3 regions of the Burkholderia sp. FW306-1C-G01B genome follow, and region 1 is predicted to be linked to each of the others. Evidence: riboswitches for the same ligand, from Rfam matches in the RefSeq annotation. Region 1 holds a riboswitch; each other region holds the start of a gene.
What was found. A riboswitch is a leader RNA that binds a small molecule or an ion and turns the genes downstream of it on or off. The one in region 1 is predicted to bind cobalamin.
Positions count from the first base shown of each region.

Region 1 (7,127 bases):
GTCGCGCCCGAGCACGACCACCGTATCGGCCGCACGATGCGCGCGCACGACATCGAGCGCGCGGTCGAGCTGCCACGGCCGCGCACGCGAAATCGGGTTGTAGAACGCCATCACGAGATCGGCTTGCGCCGCATGCCGCAGGCGCATCTCGATCACGTCCCACGGCTTCAGGTTGTCCGACAGCGAGATCGCGCAGAAGTCGTGGCCGAGCGGCGCGCCGGCCTGTGCGGCGGTCGCGAGCGACGCCGATACGCCGGGTTCCACGCGCAGGTCGACCGCGGCCCATTGCGGATCGCGAGATTCGTCGAGCGCTTCGAGCACGGCCGCGGCCATCGCGAACACGCCGGGGTCGCCCGACGACACGACCGCGACGCGCCGGCCTTCGGCCGCGAGCTCGAACGCATGGCGCGCGCGCTGCATCTCCTCGCGATTGTCGGTGCCGTGCACGCGCTGGTCCGCCCGGAACGGGCCGGCCATGTTCACGTAGGTCGTGTAGCCGAGGATGTCGGTCGCCTCCGCGAGCGCGGCGCGCGCGGCCGGCGTGAGCCACGCGGCGGCGCCCGGGCCGAGGCCGAGCACCGTCAGGCGGCCGCGTGCACGGCCCAGCGTGGCGGGATCGACCGGACGCGATGCGACCGCGCACGCGAGCCCGTTCGACGCTGCGTGCAGCGTGTGCGCGACGCGCAATGCGCGGCCGAGCAGCGTGGCCGCATCGGCTTGCGCGTCACCGTCGACATCGACGAAGCGCAGCGGCACGCCGAGCGTTTGCGCCGCTTCCTCCAGCATGGTTTCGCCGATTGCCGACGCCGGCGCGACGATGGCCGCGAGCGCCAGCCGCGCGAAGCCTTGTGCGTCGAGCGCGGCTTCGATGCGCGCGGCGAGCGCTTCGTCCGCGTGCACGGTTTGCGCATCGACGCCGACCACCACGCTGCGCGGATGGATCACGAGTTCGTCTTGCGTGCCGCGCCACGCTTCGGGCGTCACGCGGATCGCATGCGCGGCTGCGTCGTCGCGCGGCAGCGCGACGTCGTCGAGCCACGGCGCCGCGCCGTCGATGCGCGTCGACGCGCCCGCGAGCAGGTCGGACACGAAGCGCTTGCCCTGCGCGAGATCGGCGAGCGCATAGCCTTCGGGCGGATTGAGCACGCACGCGCCGAAGCGCAGTTCGCCGCTCGTCGTGATCGCCGGCGCGACGCCGAGCCAATCGGCGATTTCGCGCGCGATCGCGTTGACGCCCGTCAGCCCGCCGAGCAGCGGCACGACGGCCGAGCCGTCCTCCGCGACCGCGAGCACCGGCGGCTCGACGCCCTTGTCGGCCAGCGCGGGCGCGACGCAGCGAATCACGATGCCGGCGGCGCACAGCGCGACGATCGGCAAGCCTCGCGCATAGAGTTCGCGCAGGTGCGCGCCGAGTTCGTCGAACGGCTCGTCGGCATCGACGCGCGACGCGAGCCCGTGCACGCGGGCGCCCGGGTAGCGCGCCTGGATGCGCCGTGCGGTGTCGAGCGCACCCGCGCCGAGAATCACGATCGCGGGCGGAGTCGTCATCCTTGCCATTTTTCCCCCGGCACGACGAGCAGCGAGAAATACGGCGACGCCATCGGGTCGACTTCGTCGAGCGGCACGATGCGCTGGCTCGCCATCGTCGCGCGCTCGACATACAACGCGCGCTTCGCGAGCCCGAGTTCGTCGAGCACGCGCCGCACCTTGTCGAAATTGCGGCCGAGCTTCATCACGACGGCCGCGTCGGCCTGCGCGAGCCGCGCGCGCAGCTCGTGCTCGGGCAGCACGCCCGACAGCACCGACAGGCTCTGGTTGCGATAGACGAGCGGCTGGCCGAGCACGGCCGTGCCGCCGAGCATGGCGCACACGCCCGGGATGACCTCGGTGTCGTAGCGCGGTGCGAGGCGGTCGTGCAGGTACATGTACGAGCCGTAGAAGAACGGGTCGCCTTCGCAGATCACCGCGACGTCGCGGCCCGCGTCGAGGTGCGCCGCGACGATTTCCGCGGCCGTATCGTAGAAGTCGGCGATCACCGTCTCGTAGCAGAGCGGCGGCGGCAAGGCCTCGGTCGTCACCGGATAGACGAGCGGCAGCTGCGTCTGCGTGTCGAGCAGGTGCGCTTCGACGATGCCGTAAGCATTGCCTTTCTTGCCCTTCGCGACGAAATACGCGACCACGGGCGCGGCCTGCAGCACGCGCAGCGCCTTGATCGTCATCAGTTCGGGGTCGCCGGGGCCGACGCCGACCCCGAACAGGCGTCCGCGCGCGGTCGTCATTCGACCTCCGTCGCGAGCGCGTTGACCGCGGCGGCGGCCATCGCGCTGCCGCCGCGCCGGCCGAGCAGCGCGACGTACGGCACGCCGCGGCTGTCGGCGTCGAGCATCGCCTTCGATTCGGCCGCGCCGATGAAGCCGACCGGGAATCCGAGGATCAGCGCGGGGCGCGGCGCGCCGGCGTCGATCATGTCGAGCAGGTGGAACAGCGCGGTCGGCGCGTTACCGATCACGACGACGCTGCCGGCGAGATGCGGGCGCCACAGTTCGAGCGCGGCGGCCGAGCGCGTGTTGCCGAGATGGCGCGCGAGGTCGGGCACCTCCGGCTCGCCGAGCGTGCAGATCACGGGATTGCCGGCCGGCAGCCGCGCGCGCGTGATGCCTTCGGCAACCATCTTCGCATCGCACAGGATCGGCGCGCCGGCCGCGAGCGCCGTACGGCCCGCGGTGCCGGCGCCGGCCGAGAAGCGCAGGTCGTAGACGACGTCGACCATCCCGCACGCGTGAATCACGCGCACCGCGAGTTTCTCGAGATCGGGCGGAACCTGCGACAGGTCGGCCTCGGCGCGGATCGTCGCGAACGACTGGCGGTAGATTTCCTGTCCGTCGCGAATGTAGTCAAGCATCGGTGGTGGTGTCCTGGCTATGCCGTGCGCCCGTCAGTCGGGCCGCGGCCTGGTCAATCGTCAGATGGCGCGCGAGCGGGGCGCCGAGGCCCGCGGCGGCGTCGCGCCGGTAAAGGTCGTAGTGCGCGGGCGCCACCGCGACCAGCGTGTGCGCAGCGGGATGCGGCAGCGCGCAGTGGCGCTCGCAGCCGGTCAGGTGCACGTCGACCGGATGGCCGATGCGTGCGGCGAGCGCGAGCGCGTCGCGTTTCGTGTCGGCGTGCGCTTTCGCGCAGCCCGCGCTGCCGGTGCACGCGACGAGCGTCGCAAGCGGGTCGGACGATGCGCAGACGAGGCCGAGCGCCGCGAGCGCATCGAGCGTGGCCGGTGCGCGTGCGTGCGACACGCCGTGGATGAACACGCCTTGCCACGGCGTCATCGACAGCGTGCCGTCGCCGTCGGCTTCGGCCAGTGCGGCGAGCCGTTCCAGCTGCGTCGCATCAAGCCGCCCGAGCACGAATTGCGCGCCGACGCTGCAGCGCGCCGCGTCGAGCGACAAGCGCGCGCCGAAACGCAGTGCGGCGTCGGAACGCGTGCGTCGCCAGCCGGCGAGCGCGGGATCGGCCGCGAGCGGGAAGGGCAGGTAGTGCTGCGCGCGTTCGAGCAACGCCCGTTCGCCGCACGTCGCGAGCAGCGCACGCATCCGCGTGACGTCGGCCGGCGCGAGATCGAGGAACGCGAGCAGCAGCGCGCGGACGAGCGCGACGCTCTGGTCGGGCGACACATCGACCGAAGCAGGCGTGTCATCGAATGCGACCGGCGGGCAGCCGGCCAGCCCGGCCGCGATGCGCACCACGCCGTCGTCGCGGCGCCATGCGGCGAGCCAGATGTCGTGCGGATGATCGAGCGCCGCGACCGATTCGCCGCCGTCGAGCTGGATCGCGAATTTCGGCGACAGCTCGCCGCGGCGCGGCTCGCTGGCCAGCATGTCGAGCAGCGGAACGGCGAGCGCGCGGCTGTCGACGAGCGCGGCGGGGTCGTGTCCGGCGAGCGGGCTGAGCATGACATTGCGGACGTCGTCGCTCGCGGCGAGTGCGGCCGCATCGGCGATTGCGTCCGCGGTCGATTTTGCGGTGACATCGGCGCGCGGGCCGAGCCCCGCGTCGAGCAACGCGCGCGTCAGCGCGTCGGCCGCGCCGTCGCGAATGCCGCGTAGCTGGAGATTCGCACGATTGGTCGCGTCGATCGCGCCGGAGCCGTATGCGCGCGCGGCGGCGGCGATCGCACGCGCCTGGCGCGCGTCGAGCCGGCCGCCCGGCAGCTTGATCCGGCACAGCCCGCCATCGGCGGCCGCGACGACGCGCACGAGCCCCGGGCAGGCCGACGGGCGCACGACGGGCGACGCAGGAATCGAATCGGGGGCGGAACTCAACGGGGTATCGGGACAGTGTCGCGCCGCGGGCCAACGCATCGGTACACCCCGCCCGACGCCGACTGGCACGCACGCACTTTCTGGCCGGCAGGTCTCCTGGCTGACAGGTCGGCGCCGGCTCCCGGCCTTCCCGGTCGAACCAGTGGCGTGAGGGGGGAGATCGGCTCGCTGTCTACAGTTGCGGGGGCAGCCACAGCGGCGCGCGGCGCGCCCTGTGTTCCCTCTTCGGCCCCGAAGGGCACCGGCGAACGAACGGCCGTAGGATACCCGATTTCGACCGCAATTCGCGACCGGAAAGCCGTTCTCGGCGGACGAAGCGGGGGTTGGCCCGGCGCCGGCGGGCCGGCAGGTGAAACGCGGGATGGAACACGGTACCATGCCGTCTTTCGCAATGCGGACGGCTGCGCCGGCCCTTTTTCGGCCGCGCGGCGACACGATGGAATCGAACGATGGGGAAGGGTGCATGACGGCGTGGCTGACGGTAGTGGGCATCGGCGACGACGGTTACGCGGGGCTCGGACGCAGCGCGCGGCGCGCGCTGCTCGACGCGACGCTCGTCGTCGGCGCGCAGCGGCATCTCGACATGCTGCCCGCACGGCTGCCGGCCGCGCGCGAAACGTGGCCGTCGCCGTTCGACGTCGCGGGCGTGCTGGCGCGTCGCCCGTCGCCCGTCTGCGTGCTCGCGAGCGGCGACCCGATGCTGTTCGGCGTCGGCGCCACGCTCGCGCGCGAGCTTTCCCCCGACGAATGGCGCGTGCTGCCCGCGCCGTCGTCGCTGTCGCTCGCGGCCGCGCGCCTCGGCTGGGCGCTGCAGGATATCGGCGCGGTATCGCTCGTCGGGCGTCCGCTCGCGACGCTCGCGCGCCACCTGCTGCCGGGCCGGCGCCTGTTCGTGCTGAGCGCCGACGGCCGCACGCCGGCCGCCGTCGCGGCCGAACTCGCCGCACGCGGCTTCGGGCCGACGCGCATCAGCGTGTTCGAACATCTGGGCGGCCCGCTCGAGCGGCGTGTCGACGGCCTCGCGCAGGACTGGAACGTCGACGAAACGGCCGCGCTCAATCTCGTCGCGCTCGACTGCCAGGCCGGCCCCGACGCGCCGCGCCGCGCGCTCACGCCCGGCCTGCCCGACGATGCGTACCGCCACGACGGCCAGCTCACCAAGCGCGACCTGCGCGCGGTGACGCTCGGGCGCCTCGCGCCCGCGCCCGGCGAGCTGCTGTGGGACGTCGGCGCCGGCAGCGGCTCGATCGGCATCGAATGGATGCGTGCGCATCCGTCATGCCAGGCGATTGCGATCGAAGCGCATGCGGAGCGGCAGCGCTACATCGAGCACAACCGCGACGCGCTCGGCGTGCCGGGCCTGCAACTCATCGCGGGGCGCGCACCCGACGCGCTCGCCGGGCTCGCCGCGCCGGATGCGATCTTCATCGGCGGCGGTGCGACGGCGCCCGGCGTGCTCGACGCGTGCTGGTCGTCGCTGAAACCCGGCGGCCGGCTGGTCGCGAACGCGGTCACGCTGCAGGGCGAGATGGCGCTCGCCGCATGGCGCGATGTGCACGGCGGCACGCTCACGCGGGTGTCGCTCGCGCATGCGGAGCCGCTCGGCCGCTTCGATACCTGGCGGCAGCCGTTGCCGGTCACGCTGTACGACGTGCGCAAGCCCGACGCGGCCGGACCGTCGAACCCGATGGACGCGTGATGCGCGACGAAACCCCCGAACAGCACGCACCGCTGCGCTTCGGCTACACGACCGGCAGCTGCGCGACCGCGACGTCGCTCGCGGCCGCGCGCCTGCTGCTCGCGGGCCACGCGGACGATGCGGTCGAGATCGTGCTGCCGAAGGGGCAGCGCGTGATGATGCGGCTCGAGTTCTGCCGGATCACGGCCGACGGCGCCGAAGCCGGCACGATCAAGGATGCCGGCGACGATCCCGACGTCACGCACGGCGCGCTGATCTTCGCGCGCGTCGCGCTCGCGGCGGCGCCCGGCGTGCGTTTTCACGCGGGGCCGGGCGTCGGCACGGTCACGCGTGCGGGGCTGACGCTGCCGGTCGGCGAACCGGCGATCAACCCGGTGCCGCGCCAGATGATGACGACGCACCTCGACGCGCTGGCGGCCGAGCACGGCTACACGGGCGGCTTCGACGTGACGATCGGCGTCGAAGGCGGCGAAGCGCTCGCGCTGAAGACGATGAACCCGCGCCTCGGCATCGTCGGCGGGCTGTCGATCCTCGGCACGACCGGCATCGTGCGGCCGTTCTCGTGCTCGGCCTATATCGCGTCGATCCACCAGGGCATCGACGTCGCGCGCGCGAACGGCATCCAGCATATCGCCGCGTGCACGGGCAACACGAGCGAAGACGCGATGCGCGCGCACTACCACCTGCCCGACATGGCGCTGGTCGAGATGGGCGATTTCGCGGGCGCGGTGCTCAAGCATCTGCGGCGCGCGCCGGTCGCGCGGCTGTCGATGTGCGGCGGCTTCGGCAAGCTCAGCAAGCTCGCGGCCGGCCACCTCGACCTGCACAGCCGCCATTCGAGCATCGACCTGCCGCTGCTCGCGCAGTGGGCGGCCGAGGCCGGTGCGAGCGATGCGCTGCAGGCCGCGATGCGCGCCGCGAACACGAGCCAGGAGGCGCTGAAGCTGGCGCTGGCCGCGGGCGTGCCGCTCGGCGATCTCGTCTGCGCGCAGGCGCTGCGCGTCGCGCGCGATATCGTGCCGCCTTCGGTCGCCGTCGAGATGTTCGCGATCGACCGGCAGGGCCGCTTCGTCGGGCAGGCGCGATGAGCGCGCGCATCCTGCTGCTCGGCGGCA
Region 1 covers NZ_JBYSWZ010000017.1:150,532-157,658, reverse strand. The annotation lists gene cobJ (precorrin-3B C(17)-methyltransferase) at 1-1,548, opposite strand, end outside; gene AC3WLY_RS29185 (precorrin-2 C(20)-methyltransferase) at 1,545-2,279, opposite strand; gene AC3WLY_RS29180 (precorrin-8X methylmutase) at 2,276-2,902, opposite strand; gene cobG (precorrin-3B synthase) at 2,895-4,274, opposite strand; cobalamin riboswitch at 4,383-4,574, opposite strand; gene cbiE (precorrin-6y C5,15-methyltransferase (decarboxylating) subunit CbiE) at 4,777-6,012, shown strand; gene AC3WLY_RS29165 (cobalt-precorrin-5B (C(1))-methyltransferase) at 6,012-7,100, shown strand; gene AC3WLY_RS29160 (cobalt-precorrin-6A reductase) at 7,097-7,127, shown strand, end outside.

Region 2 (7,127 bases), on a different contig from region 1:
GAACTGCGTGGGATCGGGGTAGGGCGTCGACGATACTTCGGCGACGCCTGCGATGCCCGGCTCGGGGCAGCTCGAGTGATAGAACAGCACGCCGTCGCCGATCTTCATCGTGTCGCGCATGAAATTGCGCGCCTGATAGTTACGCACGCCGGTCCACGGCAGCGAGCGCTGCGGTGCGTTGGCGAGATCGTCGATGCTTGCTTCGTCCGGTTCGGACTTCATCAGCCAGTATTGCATGGATCGTGATCGACGCAGTAGGAGGCATGAGGGTCTGTTTGCATGCGCGTTGCACATGCAAACAGACCCTGAAAAAGAAAACGGCACCGGGACTCGCCCGATGCCGTTGGATAGGCCCCCGCCTTGGCCGCTAGGCCGGCATCCTGAACCTGAGGTTCAGAATTGGTCGCAGTTAGCAGCACTTCGGGTACATCAGACAGAGTGACGCGCGCGCCCGTGCTACAAATTTCCGCAACCGTGCACATGGCATTGGTTCAAGGAATATATGACCTTGGCGAACCAGGCAGGGAAGCTGACTGAACTGTGTTTCGATGCGCCAATTTGACCACCGTTGATCGCCGAGATCAAGGGGAATCGACGCATCGATTAAAACGTTACTGCGTCTCGTGCTGTGCGAGCACCGCGCCGAGCTGTTCGTTCATCTGGTGCATTGTACGACGGATTTCCTCCGCCGGAAATGCTTCACCGTGACGCACGCTCGTTTGCAGCCGCAGCAATTCCGATGCGAGCGACAGTGCCGCCATCACCGCGATGCGATCGGTGCCGCGTACCGAGCTGTTCGAGCGGATTTTCGACATTTCGGCGTCGACGCGCGCGACCGCCTCGAGCAGCGCCGCTTCGGTCTCGGCCGAACAGGCGAGACGATACGCCTGACCGAGAATCGAGACTTCGATCTGCTTGGTACTCATGCATGTTCTCCGTGGCTGGCCGCGTCATCGCCATCCGTACGCGCCTGCGCATCCAGCAGGTCGAGCTGGTTGTCGGCTTGCTCCGCGCTTTTCGAGCGCGGCAGCTTTTCGAGAATCGCGTTCAGTTTCACCTGTGCGTCGTCGATCTTTGCCGACAGCGTGTCGCGCTCGGCCGCGAGCGCATTGCGTTCATCGCGCAGTTGCGCGAGTTCCGCGCGGACCGTGTCCGCTTCCGCGCGCAATTGCGCGACCTGCTCCTCGAGCGCGAGCCGTTCCGAGTGATAGCGCTTGTTCAGCGAAATCAGACGGCCAATATTTTGAGATAGGGTTTCGAGTTCGTTGAGCATTTGCTGCGTCCTCTAAAGACCCAGCATTTTAGCGCGGAATAACGCGCAATCCGACATCTGTAACGTTTCCAGTCGTAACACCCCCGCTTCTTGCCGCGAATAGGCGCGCCACGTGCGGGTCCGGACGCTTCCTTGACGCTCGCGCGAGCGGCTCCTAAACTGGCGCCGCCTCGGTGCTCGCGCGTGGAACGCGCGGTTAAACGGGAAGCAGGGAGCGGGCTCCGCCGGGAGGCCGCCAACCTGCGCTGCCCCCGCAACGGTAAGCGGCCGCGTCCAGTGACGCAGGCCGGCTCAGGCGCGTTCCGCGTGCAGGTTTCGCACGCGGGCGCGGGCCACTGCGCGTCATCGCGCGGGAAGGCGAGCCGGTACGCCGCCAGCCCGGATACCGGCCGAGGCGGGGAGCCCGCACGGGCTTCGTGACGCGCGGCCTGCGGGGAGGCGGGGCGCGCAGTGCTTCACGGGATATCTTCATGCTGACCCCAATCGTCCGCACGGCGCTCGGCGCGCTCTGCGGACTGCCGCTTGCCGCCGCCGCGCAGACCTCGGCGCCCGCCGTACCCGCGGCAACGTCCGCCGCGCCAGCGGCCCGGCCTGCCGCTGCGACCATGCTCGAACCGGTCGTCGTCACCGCGCAGCGCGCGCCGCAGGCGCTGGCCGACACGATTCCGCAAACCACCGTATTCGACGCGCAGGATATCGCCGCGCATCCGGGCGCCGATCTGCCGACGTTGCTCGCGTTCGCACCCGGCGCGCAGATCGTGCGTAACGGTGGCCCCGGCGCGAGCGCGACGATGTTTCTGCGCGGCGCGGAGTCGACGCAGTCGCTCGTGCTGATCGACGGCGTGCGGGTCGATTCCGCGAGTCTCGGTGCCGCGCAACTGAGCCAGCTGCCGCTCGATCAGATCGAGCGCGTCGAGATCGTCAACGGCAACGTGTCGTCGCTGTACGGCTCGGGCGCGATCGGCGGCGTCGTGCAGGTGTTCACGAAGGACGGCGGCAATCATCCGCCGCGCTTCAACTTCGCGGTCGGAGTCGGCAGCTACGGCACTCAGACGCAGCAGGCCGGCGTAGCGGGCCGGCTCGACGGCGACGGGAAGACGACGTTCAGCGTGTCGATCGCACGCGACAAGGACAACGGTTTTTCCGCGCTCGACCCGGCGAAGAAGCCGAATGCGAACCCGAATGCGAACGGCTACCTGAACGAGAGCATCACCGCGGCGCTGCGCCACCGCTTCAACGACCGCTGGGATGCGGGCGTCAGCTACTTCCAGTCGAATGGCAACGACAGCTACGACAATGCGTGGGGCGTGCCGACCGACCTGAACAACCTCTATTCGCGCGTGCAGCAGGTGCGTGCGTTCGCGAACGGCAAGCTGACCGACTGGTGGACCGCTCACTTGAGCGTGTCGACCGGCAACGATCGCAGCCAGTCGGCGCTGAACGGCGTCTATACCGATCACTTCAATACCGACAACCGCCAGTACACGTGGCAGAACGATTTCCGGATCGCACCGGATCACCTGATCCAGGCCGGCTACGAGCGGCTCGACCAGCAGTTCATGTCGAATGCGTATGCCGCGCCGCAGCGTCACGTGAATTCCGGCTGGATCGGTTATTCGGGGCGCTTCGGCCGCCAGCAGTTCCAGGCGAACCTGCGCCGCGACCAGTACTCGGACTTCGGCGGCGCCAATTCCTACTATCTCGGCTACGGCCTTGAACTGACCGATCGCTGGAAGGTGACCGCGAGCTATTCGGACGCGTTTCGCGCGCCGAGCTTCAACGACCTCTATTACCCGATGGCCGGCAATCCGTCGATCCAGCCGGAGCACAGCCATTCGATCGAGGCCGCGCTGCAGTATGCGTCCGATGCGGTGGGCGTGATGCGGCTCACCGCGTTCCAGACGCGCTACGCGAACCTGATCAACTATCGGCCCGACGGGAGCGGTTTCTACTATATTGCGCAGAACGTCGGCAGCGCAAAGGTGCAGGGGCTCGAAGGATCGTGGCAGGGGCATGTCGGCGCGACCGACGTACGGGTTGCCGCCACGTTGCAGAACCCGGTCAACGAAACGCAGAATCAGGATCTCGACCGCCGCGCGCGACGTTTCGCGTCGATGGCCGTGAACCGCGCATTCGGCGCGTGGCGTGTCGGCGGCGAATGGCTCGTGAGCGGCGCGCGCAACGATCCGGGCGGCGGGCGGCTCGGCGGCTACGGGATCGTCAACCTGTCCGCGCGCTACAACATCACGAAGTCGTGGTACGTCAGCGCGCGCATCGATAACCTGCTCGACAAGGACTACGAGCTTGCATACGCCTACAACACGCCGAAGCGCGGCGCCTATGTCACGCTCGGCTGGCAGCAGCAGTAAGCGGATGCGCCGCGCGTCGTGCGCAGCGCCGTGCGCGGCATGAGCGCCGCGCGCGCCGCCGCGATCTGGGCCGCGCTGGCCGCCGCGGTCGCGTTGCTGTTCGTCGCGTCGCTGTCGATCGGCAGCGTGCCGATGTCGCCGTGGCAGGCGCTCGCGTCGCTCGTGCCGCATGGCGGCGACGCGCTGTTCGCCGACATCGTCCGCACGCTGCGCCTGCCGCGCGCGCTCGCGGGCTTTGCATGCGGCGCGCTGCTCGCGCTTGCCGGTGCACTGCTGCAGGTGCTGCTGCGCAACCCGCTCGCGGAACCGTACGTGCTCGGCGTGTCCGGCGGCGCGGCCGGGTTTGCGCTTGTCGCGATGATCGCGGGCGGTGCGTGGTGGCTCGTTGATGCGTCGGCGTTCGCCGGCGCGCTCGTGTCGGTTGCGCTCGTGCTCGGCCTCGCGCGCCGCGAGCTGTGGCGCGGCGACTCGCGTGACGCGTCGCCGCGGCTGCTGCTTACCGGTGTCGTGATCGCGGCAGGGTGGGGCGCGCTCGTCACGCTGCTGCTGTCGCTCGCGCCCGATGCGCGGTTGCGCGGGATCATCTTCTGGCTGACGGGCGACCTGAACGGCGTGACCGCACCGTGGTTCGCGTGGGGCGCGCTGCTATTGGCCGCATGTGTCGCGCTGCCGGCCGCGCCGCAATTGAACGTGCTGCTGCGTGGCGACGCGACCGCGCTCGCGCTCGGCGTACCCGTCGCGCGCCTGCGCGTGCGGATCTATCTCGTCGCGTCGCTGGCCGCGGCGGCCGCGGTGACGACGGCCGGCACGATCGGCTTCGTCGGCCTCGTCGTGCCGCACGCGCTGCGGCTCGCATTCGGCAACGACCAGCGCATGCTGCTGCCGGCCGCGATGCTCGCGGGCGGCGGCGGCGTGATGGCGGCCGACCTGCTCGCGCGCACCGCGATCGCGCCCGCGCAACTGCCGGTCGGCGTGATGACCGCGTTGATCGGCGTGCCGGTGTTCCTGTGGATGTTGCTGAGGAGGCCGATGCGATGACAGGCACTGCGCAGTACGCCGCTGCTTCCGGCAACGACATGGCCTGCGCGACCGTCGACCTGACGCTGAAGGCCGGCGCGCGCACGCTGCTCGACGGCTTTACGCAGGCCTTCCGCCCCGGCGAAATCTGGTGCGTCGCGGGGCCGAACGGCGCGGGCAAGACGACGCTGCTCGCGACGCTCGCGGGGCTGCACCCGCCGGCCGGCGGCCGGGTCGAGGTCGATGGCCGGCCGCTTGCCGCATGGCCGCCCACGCAGCTCGCGCAGCGTCGCGCGCTGATGCCGCAGCAACTGCACGATGCATTCAGCGCGACCGTGTTCGACACGGTGCTGCTCAACCGCTTTCCGTATCTCGGCGGCTGGGGCTGGGAGCGCGACGGCGACCGCGCGGCCGCGCGCGACGCGCTTGCGACCTTCGACCTGACCGCGCTCGCGTCGCGCGACGTGCTGTCGCTGTCGGGCGGCGAGCGGCAGCGCGTCGCGCTGGCCGCGACGCTGTGCCAGGATGCGTCGCTGATGCTGCTCGACGAGCCGCTCGCGCATCTCGACCTGCATCACCAGATCGACTGCCTGACCGCGCTGGCCGCATGGCTCGACGCGGGCCCGCGCACGGTGCTGTTCTCGTGCCACGACCTGAATCTCGCGCGGCGTTTCGCGACGCATGCGCTGTTGCTCGACGGCCGCGGCCATGCGTGGGCCGGCCCCGTGCACGACGTGCTGACGCCCGAGCGTGCGAGTGATGCGTTCGGCTATCCGCTCGTGCTGATCCGCGAGCATGGCCGCGACGCGCTGCTGCCTGCATGGCCTGAGCGACAATGACCTTTTCCTTTCCGATGCGCGGCGCAGGCCGCGCCAACGACACGGCTTCCCGATGACGACTCCGACCCACTTTCCACCCGCGATCGCGCCGCTCGACGACGCGCTGCGCAAGCGCCTGCAGCATGTGATCGACCACAAGACCAAGCCGCCCGGCAGCCTCGGCCAGCTCGAGGCGGTCGCGCTGCAGATCGGCCTGATCCAGCGCACCGAGCGGCCGACCGTGCAGCGCCCGGTGACGATCGTGTTCGCCGGCGACCACGGGATCGCGGCCGAGGGCGTGAGTCCTTACCCTCAAGCGGTGACCGCGCAGATGGTTGCGAACTTCCTGGCCGGCGGCGCGGCGATCAACGCGTTCTCGGGCGTCGCGCAGAGCACGCTCGAGATCGTCGATGCGGGCGTTGCGTCGCCGCTTCCGCTGTCCGACCGGCTGGTGTCGCTGCCGGTCGCGCGCGGCACGCGCAACTTCGCAACGGAGCCGGCGATGACGCACGACGAGGCGATGACGGCGCTCGCGGCCGGTGCGGCGCGCGTGCGCCTGCACGCGTCGCTCGGCACGAACGTGATCGGCTTCGGCGAGATGGGGATCGCGAACACGTCGTCGGCCGCGTGCCTGATGAGCCGCCTGCTCGACGTGCCGATCGATGCATGCGTCGGGCGCGGCACGGGCCTCGACGACCAGGGGCTCGCGCACAAGCGCGCGGTGCTCGGCCGCGCGCTCGTCAAGCACTCGCACGCGATCGCGCCGCTCGACGTGCTCGCGACGTTCGGCGGCTTCGAGATCGCGATGATGACGGGCGCGTATCTCGCGGCCGCGAGCGAGCGGATGACGATCCTCGTCGACGGCTTCATCGCGACGGCCGCGCTGCTCGTCGCCGAGCGCATCGCGCCCGGCGTGCGCGACTACTGCGTGTTCTCGCATACGTCGCACGAGGCCGGGCACCGGCGCATGCTCGAGCATTTCGGCGCGAAGCCGCTGCTCGCGCTCGACCTGCGGCTCGGCGAAGGCACGGGCGCGGCGCTCGCGCTGCCGCTCGTGCGCGCGGCGGCTGCGTTCCTCAGCGAGATGGCGAGCTTCGAGTCCGCCGGCGTCGACAATCGTGACGCCTGATCGCGCGAGCGGCATGCGTGCCGAACTGCGCTACTTCTTCGTCGCGCTCGGCTATTTCACGCGCGTGCCCGTGCCGCGCGCGATCGGTTACGCGGCCGGCGATCTCGACCAGGCCGCGCGCTATTTCCCGCTCGTCGGCGCATGCGTCGGCGCGTGGGGTGCGCTCGTCTATCTCGTCGCGTTGCGCGTGCTGCCCGCGTCGATCGCGGTCGGGCTGTCGATGGCCGCGACGCTGCTCGCGACCGGCGCTTTCCACGAGGACGGCCTCGCCGACAGTTGCGATGCATTCGGCGGCGGCTACACGCGCGACGACGTGCTGCGCATCATGCACGACTCGCGGATCGGCACGTTCGGCGCGGTCGCGCTCGTGATCGCGCTCGGCCTGAAATGGCAGGCGCTCGCGGCCATGCCGCCGCTGCGCGCCGCTTGGACGATGATCGCCGCGCATGCGGCGAGCCGTGCGGCGGCCGTCAGCCTGCTGATGTCGCTCGACTATGTGCGGCCCGAAGGCAAGGCGAAGC
Region 2 covers NZ_JBYSWZ010000010.1:234,744-241,870, reverse strand. The annotation lists gene AC3WLY_RS21440 (EVE domain-containing protein) at 1-237, opposite strand, end outside; RNA gene ssrS (6S RNA) at 349-530, opposite strand; gene AC3WLY_RS21430 (cell division protein ZapA) at 612-926, opposite strand; gene AC3WLY_RS21425 (ATPase) at 923-1,273, opposite strand; cobalamin riboswitch at 1,428-1,681, shown strand; gene AC3WLY_RS21420 (TonB-dependent receptor domain-containing protein) at 1,744-3,642, shown strand; gene AC3WLY_RS21415 (FecCD family ABC transporter permease) at 3,682-4,680, shown strand; gene AC3WLY_RS21410 (ABC transporter ATP-binding protein) at 4,677-5,498, shown strand; gene cobT (nicotinate-nucleotide--dimethylbenzimidazole phosphoribosyltransferase) at 5,551-6,606, shown strand; gene AC3WLY_RS21400 (adenosylcobinamide-GDP ribazoletransferase) at 6,620-7,127, shown strand, end outside.
Region 2: another riboswitch for cobalamin. It lies ahead of AC3WLY_RS21420 (TonB-dependent receptor domain-containing protein); the one in region 1 lies ahead of cobG (precorrin-3B synthase).

Region 3 (7,127 bases), on a different contig from region 1:
GGAACAACCAGTAGAGCCCGCCCGCAAGTGCGATCGACGCCGGCAGCGTCAGCACCCACGCGAGTACGAGGCTGCGCACCGTGCTCCATTGCAACCCGGACCCGTTCGCCGCCATCGTGCCCGCGACGCCCGACGACAGCACGTGTGTCGTCGAAACGGGCAGCCCGTACACGTCGGCGGCGCCGATCGTCAGCATCGCGACGAGTTCGGCCGACGCGCCCTGTCCGTACGTCAAATGCTGCTTGCCGATTTTCTCGCCGACGGTCACGACGATCCGTTTCCAGCCGACCATCGTGCCGAGGCCCAGTGCGATCGCAACGGCAACTTTCACCCATGTCGGAATGAACTTGGTCGCGTGATCGAGTTGCTTGCGATAGTTGTCGATCGCGAGCTTGTCGTCAGCGGCAAGCGCGGGCTGGCCCGACTTCTCGATCAGGCGAATGGCTTCGGATACCAGATACATCGTGTTGCGCACGTTGTCGACGTCGCGCTGCGGCACGGCTGCCATCGAGCCCGACGCGCCGACCGCGGTCGCGAGCGACGTCGACAACTGCTGTACGGCCGGCAGCACGGCGGGCGTCAGTTCGCGACGCTGCACGTAGTGTTCGACGTCGGCGCGCGGGTTCGCGGACGGCGCGACGCCGTTCGTGTATTTCCCGAAGGTCGCGGCGGCCTGGTTCGCGACCGCAACGAAGGTCTGCGATTCGGCAGGCGTAACGGCCTTGTTCAGCGCATACGCGGTCGGCACCGTGCCGATCAGGATCAGCATGATGAGGCCCATCCCTTTCTGCCCGTCGTTCGAACCGTGCGCGAACGACACGCCCGTGCAGGTCAGGATCAGCAGGCAGCGAATCCAGAACGGCGGCGGCTGGTCCTTCGGCGGCTCCTTGTACAGCTCGGGAATCCGCACGACGGCCTTCAGCACGAGCAGCAGCAGCGACGCGCACAGGAAGCCGACGATCGGCGAGAGCAGCAGCGACTTGCCGACGCCGAGCGCCTGGCCCCAGTCGACGCCGCTCGTGCCCGACGGCCCGTGCATCAACTGGTTCATCAGCCCGACGCCGATGATCGAGCCGATCAGCGTATGCGAGCTCGACGAAGGCAACCCGAAATACCAGGTCGCGAGGTTCCAGACGATTGCGGCGATCAGCAGCGCGAACACCATCGCGAAGCCCGCGCCGCTGCCGACCTGCAGGATCAGCTCGACCGGCAGCAACTGCAGGATGCCGAACGCGACAGCGCCGCTCGAGACCATCACGCCGAGGAAGTTCCACATGCCGGACCAGATCACCGCGACGTTCGGCGTCAGCGAGTGCGTATAGATCACGGTGGCGACCGCGTTCGCGGTATCGTGGAAACCGTTGACGAATTCGAAGCCGAGCGCGATCAGCAGCGCGGCGCCGAGCATCAGGTACGGGAACAGCGATCCTTCGCGGACCGGCGACAGATCGGCGATCAGGTGCGTGGCGATATAGACGGCGCCGATCGCGAGCACCAGCAGGAAGAAGGCATAGCCGACCTGCCGGTTGCGCTCGACGGAGCCGCGATTGTTCGCGGCGGACGAAGCGGGTTGATTCATGGCGGCATCTCGTAAGGGAACCGCGTCCGATCCTAGCTGCGGCCAGCAGTCAGTTTGATGACAATCTAGACGACGAACGGTATGTCTTGCAGCGATGTAAGGTGAACGTCGGCATGCGACCGAGATGGGACACGTCGGCTCGCATCTCTGTCCACATAGTGAACACGACACGGCAGGGACTTACGCACCGGTGCCGCGCCGATCGTCGTTCGTCGTCAACGTCCAGCCGCGCGGCGATGCAACGAAGGTCGTGCACGACAGCGGCGCGACGTCGATGCGGGCTGCAGCGTAGGGAGCCATCCGCAGTGCGTGTGCGACGGCCGCGCGAACGATCGCCGCATGCGTGATCGCGACGATGTCGCGGCCAGGCGGCAGCGCGTTCAACCATGCGCCGACGCGGCGAGCGGCGGCTTCGAACGACTCTCCGCGATGCGGTGACGCAGACGGATCGGCGATCCATGCGCCCAGTTCGTCCGGCAGGTCGCGCGCGAGGTCGTGCAGCCGCTTGCCGCGCCAGTTTCCGTAGTCGATGTCGCGCAGCGCGTCATCAATGTCGGCAAGCAACCCGAGCGCATCGGCGGTCTGCCGCGCGCAGCGTGCGGGGCTGCACAGCACGAGCGAGCCGGCGACGCCTGCCCATCGGTTGCGCAGCGCGGCGGCGTCCGCGAGCCCGCGTGCATCGAGCGGATCGTCGTCGGGAAACGTGCCGGTGCGCATCGCTCGGGTCGATGCGTGTGCGATCAGGCGCAGCGAGGCATGCATGTTCATGTCGGTTTCCGGAGGGGCCGGAGCGGGTGCGCGGTCGTCCGCGGGCTTTCACTCCTTCAATACGCGGACGTTCGCGCGTACAATTCGCCCGATACGAAACGCGGAAGCCGGTGCAATCCCGGCGCGGTCGCGCCACTGTAACCGGGGAATCCCGATCCCGGAAGCCAGACCTGCCTTCGTACCCATCCAACATTTGCCGGGGCGCGATTCCCCTGAGGTGCATCCATGAGCGAAGCAGTGCTGAAGCCGGTTGTCGTGCCGGCACCCATCCCCGTCCGTGAACTGCTGCCGTGGGCCGTGTTCGCCGGCCTGATCCTGCTGCTCGCACTCTATTTCGTCGGCGCGGAACAAGGCGCGACGTCGCTCGTGCCGGGCATGGTCGTTCATGAATTCGTCCACGACGGCCGCCATCTGCTCGGCTTTCCCTGCCACTGACGCGGAGTACACGATGGTCGGAAAGCTGCTCATGCGCGGGATGCTCGCAGGCATCGCCGCGGGCCTCCTCACGTTCGGTTTCGCGAAAATCGTCGGCGAACCGCAAGTCGATCAGGCGATTTCCTTTGAAGAAAAGCTCGAGGCCGCCAAAGGCGACGTGCCGGAGCACGAGCACGAACTGGTCAGCCGCGACACGCAGGCCGGCCTCGGCCTGTTGACGGGTGTCGTGACCTACGGCGCGGCATTCGGCGGGCTGTTCTCGCTGGTCTTTGCGTATGCATACGGGCGAGGCGGCCGCCTTCCGGCACGGCCGCTGGCCGCGTGGCTTGCGCTGGCGGCATTCGTCGCGCTCGTGATCGTGCCGAACATCAAGTACCCGGCCAATCCGCCGTCGGTCGGCGATCCCGACACGATCGGCTATCGCACGGGCCTGTTCTTCCTGATGATCGCGATCTCGATCGCGACGATGGCGTTCTCGGTCAGCGTGCGCCGCCATCTGCTAGCGAAGCTCGGCCAATGGAATGCGTCGATCGTCGCGGGCCTCGTATTCATCGCGATCATCGCGGCCGTGCAGTTCGGACTGCCGTCGATCGACGAAGTGCCGGCCGCGTTCCCGGCCGCCGTGCTGTGGAAGTTCCGCGTCGCGGCCATCGGCATGCAGGCGATCATGTGGACGACGATCGGCCTGCTGTTCGGCGCATGGGTGGAACGCGACGAACGCATCGGCATGCGCGCCGCCTGACGCGCATTGCAACGGGCGTGCCTAGCGCAGCATGCGCGGCGCGCTCCACGTCGATTCGCGCGCCAGCGCGACGAACGCGGCCAGATAGTCGATCGATGCATCCGCTTCGCGGATGCCGAGGAAGATCTGCTTCGCGATCCCCTGCTTGCCGAGCTTGACCGGCACGACCGGCATCCGGTCCGCGTATTCGTCGGCGAGCCATCTCGGCAGCGCGGCCACGCCGCGCCCACTCGCAACCATCTGCAGCATGATGTCGGTCGTCTCGATCGACTTGTGGCGCCTCGGCACGATGCCGGCCGGCGTCAGGAACTGGTTGTAGATGTCGAGCCGGTCGGTTTCGACCGGGTACGTGATCAGGATCTCGTCGGTCAGTTGCTCGGGCGTCACGTAGTCGGCGTTGGCGAACCGGTGCGAGTCGGCGACCACCAGCACCTGCTCGTAGTCGAACACGGGATCGAAGCGCAGGCCCGGCTTGTTCAGCGGATCGGGCGTGACGAGCACGTCGATGTCGTAGCCGAACAGCGCACCGATGCCGCCGAACTGGAAGCGCTGCTTCACGTCCACGTCGACGTCGGGCCAGCGCGACAGATACGGCGACACGACCTTCAGCAGCCACTGGTAGCACGGGTGGCACTCCATCCCGATGCGCAGCGTGCCGCGCTCGCCCTTCGCGTACTGCCTCATCCGCTCCTCGGCGAGTTCGAACTGCGGCAGCAGCCGGTTCGCGAGCTTCAGCAGATATTGCCCGCCTTGCGTGAGCCGCAGGCCGCGGCCTTCACGATCCCAGATCGGCGTGCCGAGCTGCTGCTCGATTTTCCGGACGGTATGGCTGAGCGCCGACTGCGTGAGATGCAGCGCATTGGCGGCCGCGGTCAGCGAGCCCTGGCGCTCGACTTCACGAATGACGACGAGATGGAATCGTTCCAGCATGGATATCGCTCGCCCAACAGATGCATGAACAAATTTAATGGATGAATGAAATAATGCCATTTTATTTCATGGTTTGAAATCCCTATCATGGCTGCCGGACATTCACTACATCTGGACGGCAGCTTCATGGTCAGGACACACAACCTCGGTTTTCCGCGCATCGGCGCGAAGCGCGAACTCAAGTTCGGTCTCGAACGCTACTGGAAGGGCGAATCGTCGCGCGACGAGCTGAAGGCGCTCGGCGCCGAGCTGCGCCAGCGTCACTGGAACGACCAGCGCGATCTGGATCTGGCACCGATCGGCGATTTCGCGTTCTACGACCAGGTGCTCGACATGAGCTTCACGCTCGGCAACCTGCCGAAGCGCGTGCAGGGCTTCCACGGCGACGTGCTCGACAACTATTTCCGGGTTGCGCGCGGCCGTTCGGCGCAGTCGGCGCAAGAGCATGCGGCGTGCTGCGGCGGTGTCTCGGCCGGCGAAATGACGAAGTGGTTCGACACGAACTATCACTACATCGTGCCGGAATTCCACGCGGACACGAACTTCTCGCTCGACCCGTCGCGCCTGCTCCAGCAACTGGCCGAGGCGAAGGCGCAGGGTGTGAATGCCAAGCCGGTGATCATCGGCCCCGTCACGTACCTGTGGCTCGGCAAGGCGAAGGACGATTCCGATCGTCTCGCGCTGCTGCCGAAGCTGCTGCCCGTGTACGGCGCGCTGCTCGACACGCTGACCGCGCAGGGCGTCGAATGGGTGCAGATCGACGAACCGATTCTCGTCACCGAGCTCGACGCCGAATGGCGGCAGGCGTTCCGCACCGCGTATGCGGTGCTGGAGACGCGTCGCATCAAGCTGCTGCTTGCCACGTACTTCGGCCAGCTTCAGGACAACCTGACGCTCGCGAGCTCGCTGCCGGTCGACGGGCTGCATGTCGACGCGATCAATGCACGCGACGAAATCGACGCTCTGGTGCGCGAACTGCCGGCCGAGCGCGTGCTGTCGGTCGGCGCGATCAACGGCCGCAACATCTGGAAGACGGACCTGAGCGCGACGCTCGACTGGCTCGAACCGCTCGCGAAGCAACTGGGCGATCGCCTGTGGCTCGCGCCGTCGTGCTCGCTGTTGCACGTGCCGGTCGATCTCGCGAGCGAGGAGAAGCTCGACGCGGAGATTCGTTCGTGGCTCGCGTTCGCGCTGCAGAAGCTCGACGAGCTGAAGGTGCTCGCGACCGCGCTGAACGGCGGCCGCGACAAGGTGGCCGATGCGCTTGCCGCGAACGCCGCCGCGATCGACTCGCGCCGCCGCTCGCCGCGCGTGAACAACCCGGCGGTGAAGGCGGCGATCGCGCGCATCGACACGCAGCTCGGCAACCGCGTGAGCCCGTATACGCAGCGCGCGCCGAAGCAGTCGGCGCGACTGAACCTGCCGGCCTTCCCGACGACGACGATCGGCTCGTTCCCGCAGACCGCCGAAATCCGCCAGGCGCGCAGCCGGTTCAAGGCAGGTGCGCTCGATGAAGCCGGCTACCGCACGGCGATGAAGGCTGAAATCGAACGCAGCGTTCGCGAACAGGAGTCGCTCGGGCTCGACGTGCTCGTGCACGGCGAAGCCGAGCGCAACGACATGGTCGAATACTTCGGCGAGCAGCTCGACGGCTACGCGTTCAGCCAGTTTGGCTGGGTGCAGTCGTACGGTTCCCGCTGCGTGAAGCCGCCGATCCTGTTCGGCGACATCAGCCGCCCGAAGGCGATGACGGTCGAGTGGATCACGTATGCGCAGTCGCTGACGAACAAGCCGATGAAGGGCATGCTGACCGGCCCCGTGACGATCCTGAACTGGTCGTTCGTGCGCGACGACCAGCCGCGCTCGGTGTCGTGCTACCAGCTCGCGCTCGCGATCCGCGACGAAGTGCTCGATCTCGAGAAGGCCGGCGTGCGCGTGATCCAGATCGACGAGGCCGCGCTGCGCGAAGGGCTGCCGCTGCGCCGCGCGCAATGGAGCGAGTACCTGAAGTGGGCGGTCGAGTCGTTCCGGATCACCGCGAACGGCGTGCAGGACGATACGCAGATCCACACGCACATGTGCTATTCGGAGTTCAACGACATCATCGCGTCGATCGCCGACATGGACGCGGACGTGATCACGATCGAGACGTCGCGCTCGGACATGGAGCTGCTCGACGCGTTCGACAGCTTCAGGTATCCGAACGAGATCGGGCCGGGCGTGTATGACATCCATTCGCCGAACATCCCGACGCAGGATCACATCGTCGGCCTGATGAAGAAGGCGGCGGAACGGATTCCGGCGGAGCGTCTGTGGGTGAACCCGGATTGCGGCCTGAAGACGCGCCAGTGGGCGGAAGTGATTCCGGCGCTGACGAACATGGTCGCGGCGGCGAAGGCGCTGCGCAGCCAGGTGCAATAGCAAGCGCTGCGCCTGTCGCGACGACTGCATCCGTCCGCACGGCCGGTTCTGCAGCGTGTTCGGCGACAAGCGCAACGCGATGCTCACCGTGCGCTCGGCCTTTCGGCGGCGAAATGAAAAAGGGCGGCGTGGTTGCGCCGCCCCTTGCATGCGATGACCGGGCAGGCGAGTGAAGCAGCCTGTCCGTTGCGAACGTTACGCGGTGCGCGCGCCGCGCGGCAGCGGCTCGTTCGCCTTGCCGGGCGCACCGGC
Region 3 covers NZ_JBYSWZ010000002.1:662,218-669,344, reverse strand. The annotation lists gene AC3WLY_RS07325 (inorganic phosphate transporter) at 1-1,579, opposite strand, end outside; gene AC3WLY_RS07320 (histidine phosphatase family protein) at 1,760-2,347, opposite strand; cobalamin riboswitch at 2,402-2,539, shown strand; gene AC3WLY_RS07315 (CbtB domain-containing protein) at 2,573-2,782, shown strand; gene AC3WLY_RS07310 (CbtA family protein) at 2,796-3,524, shown strand; gene AC3WLY_RS07305 (LysR family transcriptional regulator) at 3,546-4,454, opposite strand; gene metE (5-methyltetrahydropteroyltriglutamate--homocysteine S-methyltransferase) at 4,581-6,875, shown strand; gene AC3WLY_RS07295 (MFS transporter) at 7,071-7,127, opposite strand, start outside.
Region 3: another riboswitch for cobalamin. It lies ahead of AC3WLY_RS07315 (CbtB domain-containing protein); the one in region 1 lies ahead of cobG (precorrin-3B synthase).